Linked DNA regions of Novipirellula artificiosorum. The protein of the gene in region 2 interacts with the protein of the main gene of each other region in a pairwise test. Links are inferred from orthologs where the notes say so. Each region holds a gene or a part of one and is shown on either strand. Other genes may lie near its edges.

Region 1 (10,141 bases), on a different replicon or contig from region 2:
CTCTGTTTTCCGAGACCATTTGGCGTCGAGATGAGGGCTACACTCCGGTTTCTTCCAAATCTCCCTTGGGCTCGGCCGTCTCCGCGCCCCTGACCGTTTCCAGGTGAACCAGCGCCGCCATGAGCTTCTTCGCAGCCACCACTGCACCCGCCACCTTGCTGGCCATGTCCCGAATGGTCACTTCCTGAACATCCACCATTGTTACCTCCGTGATTTCCTTGGCCTCGGCCGGATCCTTGATTGCCCGAACAACCACCCGCGGACGCATGATTGGAATCGCTGCACCCGCTAGAGCTACATCCTCGGTTCCCTTGCTGTGATCCCATACCTCGATTCCCGGCACATTGCCCTGCCGAACCGGATTGGAACCGGCCTCTACCTTGGTCAAATCCCTGTCCTCCGTAACCTCTTCCGGAATCGGTGAAACGGATTTGTTGAGCATTGTTAGACAGCGAGGATGAATCGCTCCATAGTGAATCGCTATATTTTGGCCACAAAGCACCGGCAGCAAGACCGATCACTAGCGCGATTACAAAGCCGATTGAAAACTGACTGTTCACTGAACTTCTCCTAAAAGGTTGTTATGGGGACTTGCCGCTTCCAGACATTTGCAGCCAGAGCGAACGCTGATGAGCATTTCGTATTTGCACGTTGAGTGCCAAACATGGCGTGCACAGCTACGAATCTCGCAAAACACTTCCAAGTCGATATACCGAAAGGAGTTATGGCATTTCTGGATACTGTGATTCGTTTTTTCTCGGTAGCAGGTGTGAAGCGAATGCTCATCTGCCGAAATCCTGGTGTGCAAAATTTTCACGCGTTTAAGACGATCGATGGTTTGGATCATGCTTTCCGATGCTGGCAGCATCGACTTCGTTGCGGAAACCAAACGCGTTATCGCTTGCAGTTGTCGTTCGCCCAAGGTATTGGGCTGGGGGGGGCTGGGCTGCTGAAGACGGCGGCATGGTGTGTTGAGACGGTGCCCGAATCGACTGGATCTGCTCGCCACGCGCACGCCCGCGTAGGGAGCGGCAACGCGAGTGTACAAGTCGGCTCTGCGCCTTGTGACATTTCTGCATGATCGCCCCCCTCATCCCCAGCCCTTCTCCCCCCGAAAAATCGGGTGGAGAAGGGAGCCTGAGTGGTAGGGTGCCGATACCAATGCCTTTTTTGTCGCGATCCCGTGGTGACTCTTGCTCAGAGTGAATCGATACCGTTGGGCTGGGGCCGCTGCACTGCCCGGATCGCGGCATGGTATAGTGGCGGATTGATTTCCCCCAATTCCTCCGATCGGCTTCCCTCTCCGCAGCGAGTCTTCCCACCCACCCCGAGCTCCGACAACATGCCTCGTTCACCTCAGTCCTCTCGGCGTCGTTTCTTGAAACGCAGCGCTGCTGCGAGTGCCATTGCTTTGCCCTACTTCATTCCTCAGGGTGTCTTGGCTGCAGCGGGTAGACCCGGGGCCAATGATCGCGTGATCATCGGTTTTGTTGGTACCGGCGGGCGAGCTCGCCAATTGATGGATCACGTCCCCGCGGACGGTCGTATCGTGTCGATCTGTGACGTCTACCAGCAGCGCATGATCGATACGCTGAAGGAAAAACAACAGAACTGGAAGACCTACTCCTCCCACGAGCAGATGTTTGAATCGGAGAACCTGGATGCCGTCGTGGTGGCGACTCCCGACCACGCACGCGTACTGCCTTGCATCCATGCCTGCCAGGCAGAGTTGGACATCTATGCCGAAAAACCTTTGACGTTGACGATCCATGAGGGCCGCGTTTTGGTCAACGCAGTACGGAAGTACAACCGCGTTTTCCAAGTGGGCTCGCAACAGCGAACGATGGAGTTGAATCGATTTGCCTGTGAGTTGGTTCGGTCAGGCGGGATCGGCAAAATCAAGCGAGTTCAGGGGATTTGCTATACGGGGCCGCGAGACTATCAGGGGCTGCCGGAGCAGCCAATCCCCGAGGGTGATAACTGGGACGTTTGGCAAGCACAAACCGAGGCGAGACCGTTTAATCATGCGTTGCAGTTTGGATGGATGGGATGGCGAGCCTATTCGGGTGGCGAAATGACCAATTGGGGCGCACACGGAGTTGACCAAATTCAATGGGCGTTGGGCAAGAGTCTGACAGGGCCTGAAGAAATCTGGCCCGTGACGCCGGGACCCAACGGCAAGGTGTCGATGCGCTATGCCGATGGCATTCAAGTCGATTACGAACTCGACAAGGGACCGATGGGAGGCGGCATCTTCACTGGCAGTGATGCAAAGATTGAGATCAACCGCAACAAGTTCACCACCAATCCGCCTGATTTCGTTCGCAATCCACCGGCCCTCGAAGAGGCGCTCTCCTGGGAAGGAGCGGGTTGGGTTGCCCGACCCCATATCCAGAACTGGCTCGATTGCATCCGCACGCGCAAAACGCCTAACGCCGACGTCGAAATCGGTCACCGATCGATCAGCGTTTGTCACTTGGTCAACATTGCTCGGCAAGTGGGCCGCAAGCTTCGTTGGGATCCAAACGAAGAGCAATTTCCCGGGGACGAAGAAGCGAATGCGTACTTGGATCGACCGCGACGTCAAGGATGGGAACTTCCCGATCTCGCGTAGCTGGACAGCGCCACTTTGTGGGCGATTTACCGTCATTTGCCAGATCAATCTCGGACTGAGCGGCGCTATCCAGTTAGTGACGGTCGGACAATAGGTGAGCGGAATGGCGTTAGCCACCGTTAAATGCGAATAGAGTTTTCTAGCCTAAACCCGGCGGCTAGCGTTAGGAATCGTTAGTTCCATCCTGTTTTGATCCTGAAAGGATCGCAGAAGTTAGCCGGTGGTTGAGCGCCAGCGATACCACCGGATCGATATGCGGATTTCTAAACCGACCCTGAGAGGGTCGCGGGAATCCGTGATCTTCGACCCTTCCAGGGTCGGTCCGAGTTGTTCGTTCAATACCGGGGGTGCGCTGCTCTCGCAGCGACCCCCGGCTACCTTCTGCGATCCTTTCAGGATCAATCACCTACCGGGCTAGCAATACCGTGTAGATAGGCTAGCTTGCGACTGGACGAAACCTGAGGTTTCTCGCGGCGAGCCCGTCCAAACCTATTCCCCGTAACCCTTTGTATACAATCAGCATACATCGATTGAGTCAAAAATAAACTGCGCACGTTGGAGTCGTAGGCTTTAGCCGATTCAGCACGGATCCAGCACGCAATCGGCTAAAGCCTAGCACTCCAACGAATCATCCGGCGGCTAGCGCCCAATACCGCTCAGCATTGGAAATTTGAGCGTTGTTTTTTGCACGATGCTTTACACGGGTTGGCTACGAGACGAGGCGTCGCACCCTCAACAAGCATTCACACGATATTGGAAGGTAGGATAGTAGCGATGATTCCCTGTACTTCACGAGCAATGGTTCTGCTCTGCATTCTGTTTACTGGCGCAGGCTTCACCGAAGAGCCCACGTCCATTTCGAAGAAATACCAGGCCCTGAAAAGTCCTCCCACGACTGCGGGCACCACCTGGGCCCTGCTTGATCGGGATGGAGCAAACCGTGCGATCGAACCCTACTTCTCGTCGTTAGGGCAAGGGGAAGCGGGTACCGGGGTCGCCTCCTCGCCTCCGTTTGTGATCGCCGACGATGAAATCTCCTTCACGATCTGTGGCCACGACGGCGCGGGGGGCGGAGAGGGGAAAAACTACATCGCTCTGGTCGATGCTCGTAAAGGCGAAATGCTGATGCAAACGGCTGCACCGGGTCATGACGGCATGCAGCAGCGATCGTGGAACGTCCGTCCGCATCAAGGCAAAGAGGTGCGAATCGAAATCCATGACGGTAACAGCGGTAGTGCCTATGGGTGGATGGGGATTGGGAAGATTGATGCCGGCTCGTCACTGACGATCGACTTTCGTCAAGGTATGCCGGATGGTTGGGAGCGACCCGAACGGTCCGTGGACGTTCGTTATGAAACCATTGCGCCCGGTGTACCGTTCAAACGGAGCGTCTCGACATTCACGCTGATTCCAAACAGCGGGCAAATCGAATTACCATGTGGCTTCAGCGCTCGACGACTCTTTTTCCTTGGCGGTACCGTGAGCGGTGGACAACCGCTGCAGTCCTGCGGTGCCATCGAAGTCCATTACGCGACCGGTTCACCCGACGTCTTTCCCCTGATCATCGGTTTCACGCTGGATGGGCGCTACAAACGCCTCAGTTCCTCAAAGGCGTCGTATCTGCATCCGTCGGCTGACCCTTACCAGCCCTATTTGGTGGTCGCCCCTCGAGGGGACCGGATCGAGAAGATCCGCTTGGTGGCCAGTCCCGATCATGCCCCGATTCCTCGAATCACGGCGATCACCTGTGAATCGGAAGCGGACAACGAAAACTTGATCCCGTTGCCCGATTGCGGCCCCTCGGCGACCGAGGAGCAATGGATTCGTTCGCACCAACTTGCCGCTGGCTCTCCGGATTTGGATCAGATCATCCAAACCATCCGAGTCGACCATAAATTGGCACCGAACGATCGGTGACTTGCTGAATCTGATCACGGGATGATCCGCCGGAAGAGACAAACTTGAAAGCACGAAAACGAAAAAGCCATACGCACGAGGATGCGTATGGCTTTGTTTTTCAATCTTGCATCCGCCGGGCATTGCCGGCGAATGGTTCAACCCGTTGCAGAGGGAACTAGCTCTTTGCCAGCAGTTTCTTGGCGAGGACGGGACCGCCGTAAAGTGCAGCGTCGCCAAGCATCTCTTCGATCCGTAGCAATTGGTTGTACTTGGCCATCCGGTCGCTGCGGCTTGCCGAACCGGTCTTGATTTGGCCGGTCGAAAGAGCAACCGCCAAGTCGGCGATCGTCGAGTCTTCGGTTTCACCGCTGCGGTGGCTGGTCACAGCCGTGTAGCCATTGCGGTTCGCCAATTGGATCGAGTCGATCGTTTCGGTCAACGTTCCAATTTGGTTGACCTTGATCAGAATGCTGTTCCCGATCCCTTCGTCGATACCACGTTGCAAGCGTTCGACGTTGGTCACGAACAGGTCGTCGCCAACGAGTTGGATCTTGTCGCCAAGCTTGTCTGTCAGCTTCTTCCAGGTGTCCCAATCGTCTTCGGCACAACCGTCTTCGATGCTGCAGATCGGATACTTGCTACACCAATCGGCCCAGAAGTCGACCATTTCGTCGCCACTGATTTCTTTGCCATCGATCTTGTACTTCTTGGTCTTGGAGTCATAGAACTCGGTCGACGCGGGATCCAAGGCGATCCAAACTTGTTCGCCCGCTTTGTAGCCGGCTTTTTCAATCGCTTGCATGATCACGTCAAGCGCTTCTTGGTTGCTTTTCAGATCGGGTGCGAAACCGCCTTCGTCACCGACGGCCGTGTTGTAGCCTTTGTCGGAAAGGACCTTCTTGAGGTTGTGGAAGATTTCTGCACCACAACGAAGTGCGTCGCTGAAGCAATCGACACCGAGCGGCATGACCATGAACTCTTGGACGTCGACATCGTTGTCCGCGTGTTCGCCACCATTGATGATGTTCATCATCGGGGCGGGCAGCAATCGAGCACCGACACCACCGAGGTAGCGATACAGGGGTTGTCCGGTAGAGGCGGCCGCGGCGTGTGCGGTGGCAAGCGAGACACCGAGGATGGCGTTGGCACCCAGGTTCTTTTTATTGGGAGATCCGTCGAGTTCGAGCATCGCGGCATCGACGGCGGCTTGGTCGGTCGCGTCCATGCCGGCCAACGCATCGGCGATCTTGTTGTTGACGTTGTCGACGGCCGTCATCACGCCCTTACCCAGGAACTTGGATTTATCGCCATCTCGCAGTTCCCAGGCTTCGTGAACGCCGGTGCTGGCACCGCTGGGGACGGCTGCTCGTCCGTGTGCTCCATCGCTGAGCAGCACTTCGCATTCGACGGTAGGATTGCCGCGGCTGTCGAGGATTTGGCGTGCGTGAATTGCTTCGATTAAAGTCATTGAGAGGCCTCGTAAAGTGGGAACAGAAAGTGTGTTGGGATCGTGACGAAATGTCCGGGCAGCCAAGCCGCGAGTCGGTTTTTCTGACCACTGCGTTGTGCAAACCGCCGGCATTTTGTCCAATGAGCTGCATTGCCGCTACCCGTCATGGACGGCGGCGAGCGTTTTCCTTCGTCTCAAACACCTGTTTTCCTTTAACTGTTAGTGATGAGCCATGTTTACCGGACTTATCGAAGCGATGGGCCAATTGTCGGAGATCCGTGATGAGCCGCCGGGGAAGCGATTCGCCATCGACGCAGGTCGAGTGGCTGAAGGTGTGAAAGTTGGCGACAGTGTTGCCATTAATGGCTGCTGCCTGACCGTTGTGGCAGCTGCCGGAAAAATCCTCGAGTTCGAAGCTGGCGAAGAAACGCTCTCGCGGACCAATTTAGGCACGCTAAAAATCGGCTCAGGCGTCAATTTGGAACGTTCGCTTGCGATTGGCGATCGGTTGGGGGGGCATTATGTCACAGGCCACATTGATGGCCAGGGAATGCTGCGTGAACGGAAGAACGATCCGCCCTGGGCCACGCTCTGCTTCGAAGTGCCCAAGCGACTGGCTCCACAAATCGCCAGCAAGGGGAGCATCGCGGTGGATGGCGTCAGTTTGACGATTGTGGACGCGGATCAGGATTCTTTCAGCGTTGCCTTGATTCCTCATACCCTCGACGTCACCACGCTTGGGCAGCTCTCCAACGGTGACCAAGTGAATATCGAAACCGATGTGTTGGCCAAATACGTCCAGCGATCTTTGGAAATGCTTGGCGATGGCGAAGCGCCGCTTGCACCCACTCACAGCGACACAGACACTTGAATCAGCCGTATCCCAACGAACGTGAGCCCAACGAAACGCGGCAAACGGCAACGTACTTGTCCAAGCGGCTGGCCCAGGCTGGTTTGCGCCCGGTCACTCGGTTCGGTCAGAACTTTCTGATTGATTTGAATCTCATCGACTTGATCGCTCGATCGGCCGAGTTGAAGCCAAACGATGTCGTGTTCGAGGTCGGTACGGGGGTCGGATCGTTGACTGCAAAGCTAGCGGATGCCGCGGGGGCGGTGTTGTCCATCGAGATTGACGCGAATCTGCACCAATTGGCCAGCGAGGAACTCTCTGGCCGGCCCAACGTGCTATTGCTCAAAGGCGATGCGCTGAGAAACAAGAATGCGCTCCGTGATGATTTGATGGGGCACATTCGTGATGCGATCGCGAGAATCGGAGACGATGCTCGATTCGCACTCGTTGCCAATCTGCCCTACAACATTGCGACCCCGCTGATCAGCAACTTGCTTCACGAGACGCCCTACCCGGACGTGATCGTCGTCACCATCCAAAAGGAGCTCGCCGACCGCATGGTCGCCCAACCGGGGACGAAGGATTACGGGGCGCTAAGCGTTTGGGTGCAATCGGTTTGCCGGGCAAGCATCGTGCGCGTGCTTTCTCCGAAGGTGTTTTGGCCACGGCCGAAGGTCGATTCCGCCATCATTCGCCTCGACGCCGAGCCGGAAAAACGGGCCGCGATTCCCGATTTGAAGTATTTCCATGACACGGTCCGAGCCCTGTTCTTTCACCGTCGCAAATTCTTGCGCAGCGTTGTCATCAGTGCGATGAAGGGGAGATTGGATAAAGCCGAGGTCGATCAGGTGCTCGCATCGCTCGGACACGGTGAGACGAGTCGGACCGAGCAATTGACGGTCACTGAGCTGCAACAGTTGGTGGAAGCCCTGCGTCAAGCGGAAGCGAAGAAAGCAACGAGCTGAAAAACGTCGGTTTGGAAGGAAAAACATCCCCCACGGGGCGGCCTAACGAATCGATATTAAGACGTATCGAAAAGTTGGCCGCGCGTCCTGGACCCTCCCCCTCGCTGCGCTCGACCCCTCCCGCTGCGCGGGCAGGGGTGGTTGGATACCTAAACACTTCAGCAGTCACAACTTAAAAACTGCACGACCTCCAAGCGGGAGCGGTGGTGTACTTCTCCCTTTGGGAGAGGTCGAGCGCAGCGAGGGAGAGGGTTCCTTGGCACCCAATTGACTTTGCTGCATACGACCACTTTCGAATCGTTGATACTTTCCATCGGTCTCCAAACCCCCACCGATTCGTCAGGCCCCCACACAGGGTATGTCGCTGGTATACTGGAGCGGCGGGTCGAGGAGCATGCGATGCTCGTCGGCGACGCATTCAAGTGGAAATGACGTCTATTAGGTGGGGTCGATCGATGGCTTTCGTTCAATCGAGGAGCGTTGTTTTTGTTGCGGCGTCCTTGCTGCTGCAATCAACATCATGGACGTTTGTCGCGCTTGCGGCAAACACGGCTGCGACCGTCGGGGGCACCGTGGAGCGAGACGATTTGCGATCGATTGCTCCGCTGAACCAACGGTTTGAATCGTTGGACAGCGACGAGGTTCCTGATTTTCAGAAACATATTGTTCCGTTGATCGGTCGGCTTGGCTGTAACGGTCGCGCCTGCCATGGTTCGTTTCAAGGGCGAGGTGGATTTCAACTCTCGCTGTTCGGCTACGACTTTCGGGCGGACCATGAAGCGTTGTTGGCCGAACACAGTGGCCGTGTGGACGTCGACGATGTCGATGAGAGTTTGATCCTGGCCAAGCCGACGGATGCAGAGATGCACGAAGGCGGGAAACGATTTGACGCGGGAAGTTGGCAGCATCACGTGCTGCGACGGTGGATTGACGCCGGGGCGTCGTTCGATGCCAACAAAATGCATACGCTTAGCCGCTTGGAAGTCACGCCCAGCGAAATTCACTTTACGAACCCCGATGAATCGGTCTCGTTATCGGTGATTGCAACTTGGCAAGACGGGACACGTGAAGAGGTCACGCCGCTGTGTCGTTTCAGTACCAATGATGATTCGATTGCGTTCATCGATGAATACGGCACGGTCACGTCCGGCATGAAAGGGGACACCCATGTTGTGATCTACTACGACAATGCCGTTGCGGCGATTCCTGTGTTGCGGCCAATCGGTACAAGGCAACATGCAGCCGCGACTGCGAAACAGCCTATCGATCAGCTTGTACTACGGAAGCTGGATCAGCTCGGAATCGTCTCTTCACCCAGTTGTACCGACGCGGAGTTCATTCGTCGTGTATCACTGGACATGACCGGTGTCCTACCCGCTGGCGATACCGTCCGAGAATTCTTGGCTGACGATTCACCCGGAAAACGCTTGGCACTCGTCGACGAACTTCTCGAGTCGCCCGCCTATGCCGCATGGTGGGCGACCCGGTTGTCGGACTGGACCGGAAACAGTGAAGAGCAATTGAACAATGCCTTGCCCGTTCGAGGTGCCGCATCACGATTGTGGCACCATTGGCTTCGCGTTCGACTTGAACAGAATATCCCCTACGACGAGATCGTTGCGGGGATCGTCGAAGCGCAGAGTCGCGAAGAGGATGAGAGTTACGTTCAGTACTGTGAGAACATGACCGAGGCATGCAAGGCTGGCAACGAGAATGTCTATGCCCAGCGAGAGGGATTGCCGTTGTATTGGGCTCGTCGGAATTTCCAGAAACCCGAGGACCGCGCCATCGGTTTCGCTTACACGTTCTTAGGGCTGCGGATTGAGTGCGCGCAGTGCCATAAGCATCCTTTTGATCAATGGTCAAAAGATGATTTCGATCACTTTGCACAGCTGTTTTCAACGATTCGCACGAATCCGAATCAAGTATCCCCACAGGCAAAAGCCGAGCGAAACGAATTGCTCGCTGAAGTGACCGGTGGCAAGAAACTGAGTGGTGGCGATTTGCGAAAAGCGGTTTATCAAGCGGCCGTAAAGGGAAAAACGGTTCCGTTTGGCGAATTGTATGTTGCCGATCGGTTTGTTTCGGAAAAGGTGAAGAAGGCTCGAGCATTGGCTAAGAAGCAGGGTCGCAAAGTGGACGATCTTCCGAATTTGAGCGGCAACATCCTTGGCCAAACCGCTCCGGTGATGCTGACCACCGACCCGCGTCCCGCACTGATGCGGTGGTTACGATCAGATGAGAATCCCTACTTTGCCAAGGCGATTGTGAATCGCGTCTGGAGCAACTATTTCGGCATTGGGATCGTCGATCCGACCGATGACATGAATATGGCGAACCCGCCAAGCAATGAGCCGTTGTTG
Region 2 (10,170 bases):
GGGTCCGACCAAACTCCCCCATCCAGATTACCACAGTATCCTGCAACAAACCACGTTGGTCCAGATCTTCGATCAATGCGCTCATCGCTTTGTCCAAAATCGGCAGCTTGTTATCTCTCAGCGTTGCGTGGATTCCGGCGTGGTTGTCCCACCCACCGAGGTCGACCTCGATGAACGGCACTCCCGCTTCCACCAATCGGCGGGCCAACAAGCACCCCTGTCCGAATCCGCCGGTTCCATAGCGTTCCTTGACCTCGTCCGGCTCCTCATCCACCTTGAATGCCTTCATCTGGTCACTGGTCATCAAATCAAACGTTTTCCGCAGCACTTTGGCATGCTCCGCCGCCGGCAAATCCCGCGTCCTGCTGGTAAACCCCTGTTCGATCAGGTTCAGCGCGGCCATCCGTTGCAGCAAACGAGAATCGTCCAGGTTCATCTCCAAGTTCCGAATCCGCCCGTTGCTGGTGACCGAAAAGGGCGCCCAAGCCATCCCCAAGAAGCCTGGGCCCGTGCTAGCGCCACCGATCGAAACGAATGGCGGGATCTGAAGCTCGGGTCTCTGGCTGGTCAATTCGTGCGAGATCACCGCCCCGTAGCTGGGGTGCTCAATGTTAGGGTTGGGGACGAAGCCGGTGTGCATGTAATAGCGACCGCGGTTATGGTCGGCCTCACGAGTCGACATGCTGCGAACAACCGACATGTGCTTCATCTGCTGGGCCATCAAAGGCAAGTGTTCACAGATCTGCATCCCGCCGGTCGTCGAGATCGGCTGAAACGGCCCCCCCGTCGGAGCCCCTGGCTTCAAATCCCATAAATCGATCGTTGCGGGTCCGCCCCCCATCCACAGCATGATCGCCGAACGACGCTTCTTTTTGAGTTCCTCCGCGTGGGCGTAAATCGATGATCCCATCGACAACGACGCCGCATAGGCCGCCGAGGAACCAGCCAAGTGACTCATGAAATGACGACGCGTCATGCCCGAGGGAGTTTGCCAGAAACGGTTCATGTTGGTTTTACCTTTGTGTCAGCTGAGACAAGCACGGTTGCATTTGGGTCAATGCTGCATGATGAATTCATTGCTATTGAGGAGCGCCCACCAGATGTCTTGAAGCATCTCTTTTTCATTGTTGCTGCGAGCGCTGTACAACTTCGTGGCGACATTCACTTCGCTTCGCGTCGGCCGCCGAGCCACCGCGACCCTAAACAACGACGTCAACCGATCTCGCGGCGAACGCCCTGTCTTGGACAACCGATCCAAAAAACTGCCCGTCTTGATGCTTGTCGCGTTGTTTGTCAGATCACCGTTGAACAACATCAAGGCTTGAGGAATCGAACCGTTAAACGTTGTCGCCTCGTCCCCCTCATCGGTGCCAAATGCAACGACAAATTGCTTCATCCATTCTCGTCGTTGCTGCTGCTGCTCTTCATAGCTGCCCACCGCCCCCGCACCCGTGGCGGTCACCAACGATTGATACAACTGCTCCGCACTCATTTGTCGTAAGTAGAACCTCGAGAACTTTGGCATCTCCCCCATCGATGGATCATCAATCTCGTTCGCTTCACTGAGCACCGCCGACAATTGGTAGGGCCGACTGAGAGTGATCCACGTGATCAATTGCTTCAAATCGTAACTATGTTTGCGCAGCTCGAGGCCGAGATCCTCCAACAGGTCCGGATGGGACGCAGGGTTGTGCGGGCCAAGGTCATCGATCGGTTTGGTGAACCCCAACCCCAAAAAATGGGCCCACATGCGATTGACGATCATCTTATCCAAGAACTCGCTTTGCATCATCAAATGCCCCAGCTCCGTCCGGCGGTTGCTGTCGCTCAAGTAACCACTCTTGCCAATCTCCGTGCCATCAGTAAACACAGGATAAGCCACTCGCGTCAGCCCGTTGCGTAGCTCATAAAACACCAACGCATCGGCCGGATCATCAGCCTCGCCCGCAAAATCCTCGTTGACCAATTCGGCGTGGTCGATGTCGCGAGTCCCATCGACAAACCGCCGTAGCGATCGGGTCTGCCGAAAGAACGAATTGAACTCCCAAAACTTCTGCTGTTTCCATTGGTTGAAGGGGTGGTTGTGACATTGAGTGCATTGGACTTGTTGACCTAAGAAAATCCGCGACGTACTGCTCGTCGCCAATACCGCTTTCTCATCATTCACCTTGTCGGCCAAAAAATTAACCGCTCCGTTGAAGTTGCTTGTTCCCGGCTCGGTGGCTCCCTCCGCCGTCACCAACTCAAAAACCATTTGGTTGTAGGGCTTGTTGATCGCAAACGAATCCCGCAAGTACTTTTGCATGCCATCACGACTGGTCAGCGATCGACGATCCGTACCGCCGCTGCGACCGATCAGAATGTTGGTCCAGATCGTTCCCCAATGACCCGCGTATTCTTCGGTATAGCGGTCCTCATAGAGCAACCTCTCCACTAACTTGCCACGCTTCTGCGCGCCACGCGTGTCCAGGAACGCTTCCATTTCATCGAGCGTCGGGATGCGGCCAAGGATGTCCAAATAGACGCGTCGACACCAAAGCGCATCATCCACCTCTGCGGCAGGACGAATCTCGTAGTCGCGCCATCCCTGCTCGATCGCATCGTTGATCCTCGCCACCTGCTCGGGAACCGCGTCGACTGCGAGCACCCCCTGCGCCCCCTCCAAAACGATGAAGGAGCTGCATACGAGCAGGTAAATGCGCAGCGCGAGGCTCATAAGCATGGATCTCGACAAAATTCCGAGGGCGATTCAGACAAGTCGCAGTGGGCGAAGCAGACAATGCTGCTAGAAATAGAACGCGAGGGTGCGACAATTTGTACCCAGCAACCTACGCTCCATTCTATTTGTCTCGGCCACACCACACACACTGGAATTCCAGCGGAAGGACCAGCGAACCCAAAAAAACGATGAAAAGGTAGCAATCAAGCCGATTCGGTGGACCGGGCATCAACCGAATGCCTGAGTGGATCTGCCGTCAAGTGCCAGAGAGCCCGGTGCCAGCGTTCTTCGCTACCACAACTCCGACTCGACCAGGTCCCATTTCCCGGTATCGGTTTCCGACTCCCACAAGCTGCACATAGGTTCACGCTGCAGTGCACTTTGAATGATCGACGCAATCGGTTCGGGGGCGACAATGGCCACCACCTCATCGCGGCTTTTCTTGGCAACCTTTCGGACCGATTTGAGCACCCGAAGTCGAGCATCCCGAATCGACTCGCCTCCTGGAGGACACAGATCGTCAGGCGATTCTTGACCGGTCCGGTAAACGCGTGGCTGGTTCTTGCGCATCTCTTCGATCAGCTTTCCATGCCACAATCCGTGGTCGATGTTCTTAAACGCATCGATCACCTTGATTCGCACATCGCGCCCCTTTGCCAACCGCTCGGCCGTTTCGCGAGCCGATTCGCAGGGAGCGACGAAGATGGTTTTCAGTCGAAAATCGGCTAACTCGGCCGCCATGATGTCAACTTGCACACGACCTCGATCGCTCATCGGCATGTCCAACGAACCCTTGATTCGCTGTTCATCATCAAAAGGGGTCGCACCGGGACGAATCACCAGCACACGCGACATCACAGGCATGCGTAACATCACTTGACCCTCGCTTGTGGAGTTGCATCCGCCGACCGAACGGCTTGATCGAGTTCACCCAATGCAGCGGAATAATCGTCTCGACCGATAAGCGCCGAACCCACGACGAACAAATCGCAACCGGCCTGTCGCGCCGGACCAATCGTTTCGGCATTGATGCCACCGTCGATCTGCAGCAACAGTCCAGGATGGTTGTCGCGCAGCAACGTCAATTTGTCTAACGACACCGAATCAAATGGCTGGCCACCGAAACCCGCTTTCACACTCATCACCAAAACCATGTCAACAAAGGACAAACAGCCATCCAGATCCGACAACGGCGTCTCAGGGTCAAGTGCCACACCGACACCCACCCCCAATTTCCGAAATTCCTTTGCGGTGTACGTCGCATCCTCGACCGCCTCGACGTGGAACGTCAACAGATCCGCCCCCGCGTCAACCATCGCTGGCGCATAGCGCAGGGGGTCGCTAATCATCAAGTGAACGTCCAGAGGCAACTCGGTGTGCCGGCGCAACCCCGCAACGATCGGCATGCCGAAGGTTAAATTGGGGACGAAATGACCATCCATCACATCGACGTGGAGAGCCCGAGCACCCGCGCTGGTCAATCGCGCCAGCTCGGATTTCATATCGCCAAAATCGCACGACAACACGCTCGGCAAAATCGCCGGTGTCATTTTTCTGATCAGATCGAGCTTCGCTCGGGTCATCCCTTGTTCTCACATCGAGTCAAACATACCGATCGCCGCACGCTGTTGTGGCGATCCCCGTGTGCATCCATCCGCGAACGCAACCGTCATGTTGAATTGATCCCAACAGGTTGATCGCCTCCACCACGTTCTGTCAATTCGCAATTCTTGCCCCCCACCACCCGTTCGGCGGGCTATGTCCCGAACGGCGCGTGAAACTCTCGCAATTCTTCAACCGAGAAACTCGATAAAGGGAAACAAAGCACCATAGAAAGTTTCACAAAACCGCTGCCTCTATCGCTTGGACGCCCCCCCAAATGACGATCCCGTGGCAATCCGAGACCAGACCCGAGAAAATGCTAGCAACGGGGGTTGAGCCGTCGCGGCACCATCATTTGGGCATGTGATGCTTTCGAATCCAGTCGGCAGCATCATCCAACGTGATACTTAGATCGCGGACGGTGTATCCAAGTTCCGCGATCGCGCGGTTACTGCTGTGAAAATGGAACATGCTACTCATCCGGACGCCCGCGCTGTTCAGGTCCCTTTCGACCTGACTCCATCGAGTCCACAAGTCACCCGCTTTTCCTGCAACCCAAAGCGCCGCTGGCCCCGTCCGTATGACCGGACCGCGTCGTCCCATCCGCTCGGCCATTTGTTTCCAAAGTTCGAAATAGGTGACGTTATGACCGCCGAGAATGAACGCGCGTCCGTTGTCGCCACCTCGTTCGATTGCCGCAATCGTTCCCGCCGCGACATCACGAACATCACAAGCACAACAACCGCCTCGCGGTGCAAAGGGTCGCCAAACGCGGCTCACCTCAACGATCATCCGCCCGCTACTTGGTTTCCAATCCCATGGCCCAAGCATGAACCCAGGGTGCACAATCGCCGCCCGCAAGCCGCGCTGAACCCCTTTAGCCACTTCGTCGACACCGGCACGTTTGCTGACGACGTAGCTACAGGGCACCTGCTGAGTTGCTCGAGTGATGGGGGTTGTTTCGTCGGACGGCTGGTCCCGCGAACCAATCGCAACCGCATCAACCGTTCCGACATGAACCATCTTTCTGTCATGCGCTAAACAGGCCTCGACGATCTTTCGCGTACCGTCGCGATTGACGCGCATCGATTCATCCATCCGAGTCCATCCGAGATGGATGATGCCTGCAGCATGGATCACGGCATCGGCCACGGAAACCGCTCGCTCGATCCCATCGGCATCAAACAAGTCACCGTTGATTCGCTCTGTAGCGAGGCCATCGAAGACGCCCTTGTCGACCTTGCTGCGCACGATCGTGAGGGTGTGATGCCCCGCCTGTTCAAGTTGGCGCAGAATCGCGTTGCCGAGTAAACCGGTACCGCCAGTAACAAAGACACGCATAACAAAAGGCTCATCCGACGGAAGCGCGCGGAACCCAGGCTCGAGGTTTTTTGGAGGTATGGCTCCGGTGTCCAATGATCTCTTAGAAAAGAGTGCCCGACGGACGGTCGTCCGCCTGGAACCGGTAGCACCCTTGGCGCACCGTCGACCGGGATATCCCTTGTCAAGTTGCACCTCTGCAGAGCTCGACTCCGTTTCTCCCGGCAACTGCACTATAACAAGTGAAAATAGCTCCTGCCAGCAATGATGGGACACCGGAGAGATGCCTCGAAAACCTCCTGCGCACGCTTCCGCCGGATGAGCCAATCGGGCTCATCCGACGGAAGCGCGCGGAACCCAGACTCGAGGTTTTTTGGAGGTATGGCTCCGGTGTCCAATGATGTCTTAGAAAAGAGTCCCCGACGGACGGTCGTCCGCCGGGAACCGGTAGCACCCTTGGCGCACCATCGACCGGGATATCCCTTGTCAAGTTGCACCTCTGCAGAGCTCCACTCCGTTTCTCCCGGAAACTGCACGATAACCAGTGAAAATAGCTCCTGCCAGCAATGATGGGACACCGGAGAGATGCCTCGAAAACCTCCTGCGCACGCTTCCGCCGGATGAGCCTGAAATCGCACCGGAAACGTCGGCGGTCGCCACCCCAGCGCAGGTCTAACCAAACATCATCAATCGCTGCACACGATGGTTGTTGCTGTCGAGCACATGGATGCGGTCACGCGAATCGACGACGACTGCCCATGGATCGTAAAGCTGGCCGGGTTGAAAACCGGGTCCTCCCCAAAAAGCGATCCATTTGCCGTCGGCACTGAGTCGCTGGAGCCGCTGGTTGCCGTATTCGCAAACGATGATTGTTCCGTCAGCCGCAAAGGCCAAGTCGTACGGATAGTGGAACTCACCACGCCCGCTCCCTTCACGGCCAATCACGTCAATCAATTCGGGGGTCTGCTTGGAAATGTCAAACCGCTGAATTCGGTGGTTGCCGGCGTCGGCCACCCAGATGATATCACCCTGAATCGCCAAGCTTTGCGGGCGGACAAATTGTTCCGGCTCGCTTCCAGAGCTCCCCCATTGCGCCAAAAAGGCTCCGTCGGGGTCAAACTTTTGGATCCGGTCGGAGTCGCCGTATTCACCGATGTAAAAGCAGCCACGAGCGTCACAAACCACATCGGTCACAAATGCGAACTGGCCCGCTGCGAATCCAGGCGTTCCACCAATTTGTTCGCCTTCGTGCAAAGCACCATCAAGCGAATAGCTCAGCATTCGGTAGTAATGCGTGTCGGCAACGAGCAAACGGTCCGGCCGACCGTCGGCGGCTCGACGAATCGTCATCCCCGTGGGCCGCCCGTTTTCGGTCTGTGGCGTCTTCCAATTCCTCAAGAAGTTTCCGTCGCCATCAAACACTTGGATCCGGCCGGTGGTATCGACAATAAACAAATGATCGTCCGCGTCGATTGCCATGGCGCGCGGCTTGATAAATCGCCCATCGCTGAATCCGTATCGCCCCCAAACCGACTCGGGCTCGGAACGATTCCGAGCCGCAAGGCATCCGGAAAGAAGCGTGGTTGACAACGCCACGGACCCGCCGATCCATTGCCGCCGCGACAGCGGGGTGTACAAAATTGTCATTTTGGCCGACTTGTGAAACGCTTCAAAAAAACCGTACAATTGGGGGATCTGGGAGCAACTGAATTCATGCTGAAAACCTTAGACCTTCAAACGGCCGACGATTCACGAGATATCGTGCATCGTACCGTGCAAGCGTTGGTTGAAGGCCAAGTCGTCGGCGTTCCCACGGAGACGACTTATGCATTGGCAGCGAATGCCTTGTCCGAGTCTGCGGTGTCTCGATTATACGAGATCACGAGCGCAAGTGAGAAGCTCTGCACGATGGAGGTTTCGATTCGCAGTCGTGAAGCGGCTGGTGATTTCATCAGCTCGGGTTCCAGCACCGCACGGCGGTTGATCTACCGTTGTTGGCCGGGGCCGATGACGCTCTGTGTGAAGGATGAGCCGTCGTGTTCCGCATTGTCCCAGCTACCACCGTCCGTACGCAGCTTGGTTGTCGGTGAGAACCAAAGCGTTGGGTATCGCGTCGTGGACCATGATATTTTGGACCATATTCATCGTTATTTGTCCGCTCCGCTGGTTTTGGCGACCTGTGGGGGGGCAACCGGCGACGACATCGCTTCGGATGCCGATTTTTTGGCCCAGCACTTCCGCGAATCGATGCCACTGCTGCTCGATGACGGCCCAACTCGCTATGGTGGTGTCACGACGGTTGTCCACGTCGACGGCAACCGATGGAAATTGTTACGAGAAGGCGTGATCGAGCGTGCAGCCATGAACCAATTCGTTAAGCCGGTGATCGCGTTGGTTTGCACGGGAAACACGTGCCGCAGCCCAATGGCCGAAACTTTGCTAAGAGAGCAGTTGCGGAAACACACGGGATGCGAAGACGCTGTCCGTGTTCTATCGGCTGGCGTGGCGGCAGGATGCGGAGCGGGTGCCAGCCCCCAAGCGGTTGCCGTGATGGGCAAACGAGGGCTTGACTTGACCGGACACAGCAGCCGACCGCTTGACGAGTCCGTCATGCATGTCGCGGATTTGGTGTTGACGATGACGCGAGGCCATCGCGCGGCGATCCTTGCGGCTTGGCCCGACATGCACGACCGCGTGTTCACGCTCCGTCGCGACGGAGGTGACATCGCCGATCCGGTCGGGATGGCGGTGGAGGTCTATCAAGCTTGTGCGGACCAGATCGATTGCGAACTCGAAAAATGGATGGATTCGCTTGAGGATGACTTTTTTCCTCGCAACGAATCGAACCGGTAAGGATAAAGGGTGACATAATGCTGAAAGTTTGCATCGCAAGTGACCACCGAGGTGTGCATATCAAAGGTCGGCTCGTCCAAGCGTTAGCGGCGGCGGGTTACGACGTGACCGACGAGGGAACCAATAGCGAAGGCGCGGTGGATTACCCCGACTACGCTAAGCGAGTTGCCAAGAAGGTCAGCAGCGGCGAAGCGGACCGTGGAATTTTGATCTGCGGCACCGGCATCGGCATGGCCATCACCGCCAACAAATTCGCGGGCGTGCGAGCGGCGTCGTGTTATGGCGAAGTGATGGTCGAGATGAGTCGTCGACACAACGACGTCAACGTACTTTGTCTGCCGGGAGATATGATTGGGGATCGTCCGATCGACGACTTGGTTTTGCTTTGGATGCGAACCGATTTTGACGGCGGCCGACATGGAAATCGTGTCAGTAAGATTTGCGAAATTGAGAAGGCGAACTTAATTTCCGACGAAACGACGCAGCGAACCGGGTCGCAGCACGGATGATGTGGTCGACGTTGATTGGGCATGCGCAAATCGAACGCTGGTTTGCCACTGCAATCGCAAAGGGACGCCTCGGCGGTAGCTTTCTGTTTGTCGGACAACCCGGCATTGGAAAACGGACTGCCGCCAACCTGCTCGCTCAAACCTTGCTGTGTGAAACGAAGGATCCCGCGCAGATGTCGCCCTGTGGACACTGCCAAGCCTGTGTCCAAAACGTCGCGGGCTCGCATCCGGATGTGACGCGTGTCGGAAAACCCAGCGACAAAACCATGATCCCGCTCGAGTTGTTGATCGGACCGCCGGACGCTCGAATGCAGGCAGGTTTTTGTCGCGAGGTGCGAATGAAGCCGATGCAGGGATCACGGCGAATCGGCATCATCGAGGACGCGGACTTTCTAAACGAAGAAGGCGCCAATTGCCTGTTAAAGACGCTCGAAGAACCGCCGGCCAATGCCGTAATCCTGCTGATCGGGACCAGCGAGCAACGGCAATTGCCGACGATACGCTCGCGTTGCCAAGTGATTCGTTTCCAGCCGTTGAATTCCACCGATTCGGCTAAACTGCTTCGCAACGTGCATGGCGTGGAGGCATCCGATGACCAAATCAGCGAAGCGGTCGAGGTGGCCGGTGGCGATATGCATGTCGCTTTGCGTTTGCTTCGCGGCGAAGCGGATCAACTTCGCGATGCGCTGCGTTCGCAATTCGAAGCTCCCCATCCGGATCCCGTCCGGATCGGACGAATCCTCAATACGCATGTTGAACAAGCGGGAAAGGATGCTGCGGCACGACGCGCTGCGATGCGTGACATGTTCTCCTTTGCGGTCCAGTTTTTCCGCCGGCAAGTACGCCAGGTTGCCGGCGATCGCGTCACGGTGTCGCGTGCCCTGAAGCGTCTCGATCGATCCGTTCGCGCACTTCGCGAAGTCGACCGAAGCGCTAACCAAGCGACGCTGATCGAATGCTACGCTGCCGACATCGCTTCAGCGACCACCGCTGACCGCGGCGAGATTGGCTAGCGGAGCGGGAAATCTTCGATCTCGCCGTACAACGGCATGTAACGATAGTAGACTTCTAGGATCATTGCCGCCATTGCGGTCGAGTAGACGCGACCGCCAACATCGCCGTACTTGTCCTCAAAATGCCAGCTACCTCGTTCGTGCCCGCTGACGG

The links.
Region 1: the proteins of rpe (region 2) and eno interact in binary tests that used the Escherichia coli proteins (3 or more experiments, as listed by UniProt). The link is inferred for Novipirellula artificiosorum from one-to-one orthologs.

The regions. Positions count from the first base shown.
Region 1 is NZ_SJPV01000001.1:1,434,734-1,444,874, reverse strand. The notes cover bases 3,836-6,756. They hold eno (phosphopyruvate hydratase), read right to left. Parts: upstream 5,982-6,756; coding sequence 4,689-5,981; downstream 3,836-4,688. Other genes in these bases: Poly41_RS05045 (riboflavin synthase), read left to right, coding at 6,196-6,756; Poly41_RS05055 (hypothetical protein), read left to right, coding at 3,836-4,531. Outside these bases: Poly41_RS05065 (hypothetical protein), read right to left, coding at 38-442; Poly41_RS05060 (Gfo/Idh/MocA family protein), read left to right, coding at 1,343-2,614; more of Poly41_RS05055, read left to right, coding at 3,389-3,835; more of Poly41_RS05045, read left to right, coding at 6,757-6,834; 16S rRNA (adenine(1518)-N(6)/adenine(1519)-N(6))-dimethyltransferase RsmA, read left to right, coding at 6,831-7,778; Poly41_RS05035 (DUF1549 and DUF1553 domain-containing protein), read left to right, coding at 8,234-10,141. UniProt on the Escherichia coli protein: Catalyzes the reversible conversion of 2-phosphoglycerate (2-PG) into phosphoenolpyruvate (PEP). It is essential for the degradation of carbohydrates via glycolysis.
Region 2 is NZ_SJPV01000003.1:19,480-29,649, reverse strand. Bases 2,448-5,397 are described here. They hold rpe (ribulose-phosphate 3-epimerase), read right to left. Parts: upstream 4,303-5,397; coding sequence 3,592-4,302; downstream 2,448-3,591. Other genes in these bases: Poly41_RS09510 (NAD-dependent epimerase/dehydratase family protein), read right to left, coding at 4,673-5,397; Poly41_RS09520 (histidine phosphatase family protein), read right to left, coding at 3,011-3,592; Poly41_RS09525 (DUF1549 domain-containing protein), read right to left, coding at 2,448-2,716. In the rest of the region: Poly41_RS09530 (DUF1501 domain-containing protein), read right to left, coding at 1-1,006; more of Poly41_RS09525, read right to left, coding at 1,055-2,447; more of Poly41_RS09510, read right to left, coding at 5,398-5,662; Poly41_RS09505 (NHL repeat-containing protein), read right to left, coding at 6,314-7,288; Poly41_RS09500 (arsenate reductase/protein-tyrosine-phosphatase family protein), read left to right, coding at 7,355-8,494; rpiB (ribose 5-phosphate isomerase B), read left to right, coding at 8,512-9,003; Poly41_RS09490 (DNA polymerase III subunit), read left to right, coding at 9,000-10,016; Poly41_RS09485 (prenyltransferase/squalene oxidase repeat-containing protein), read right to left, coding at 10,013-10,170. UniProt on the Escherichia coli protein: Catalyzes the reversible epimerization of D-ribulose 5-phosphate to D-xylulose 5-phosphate.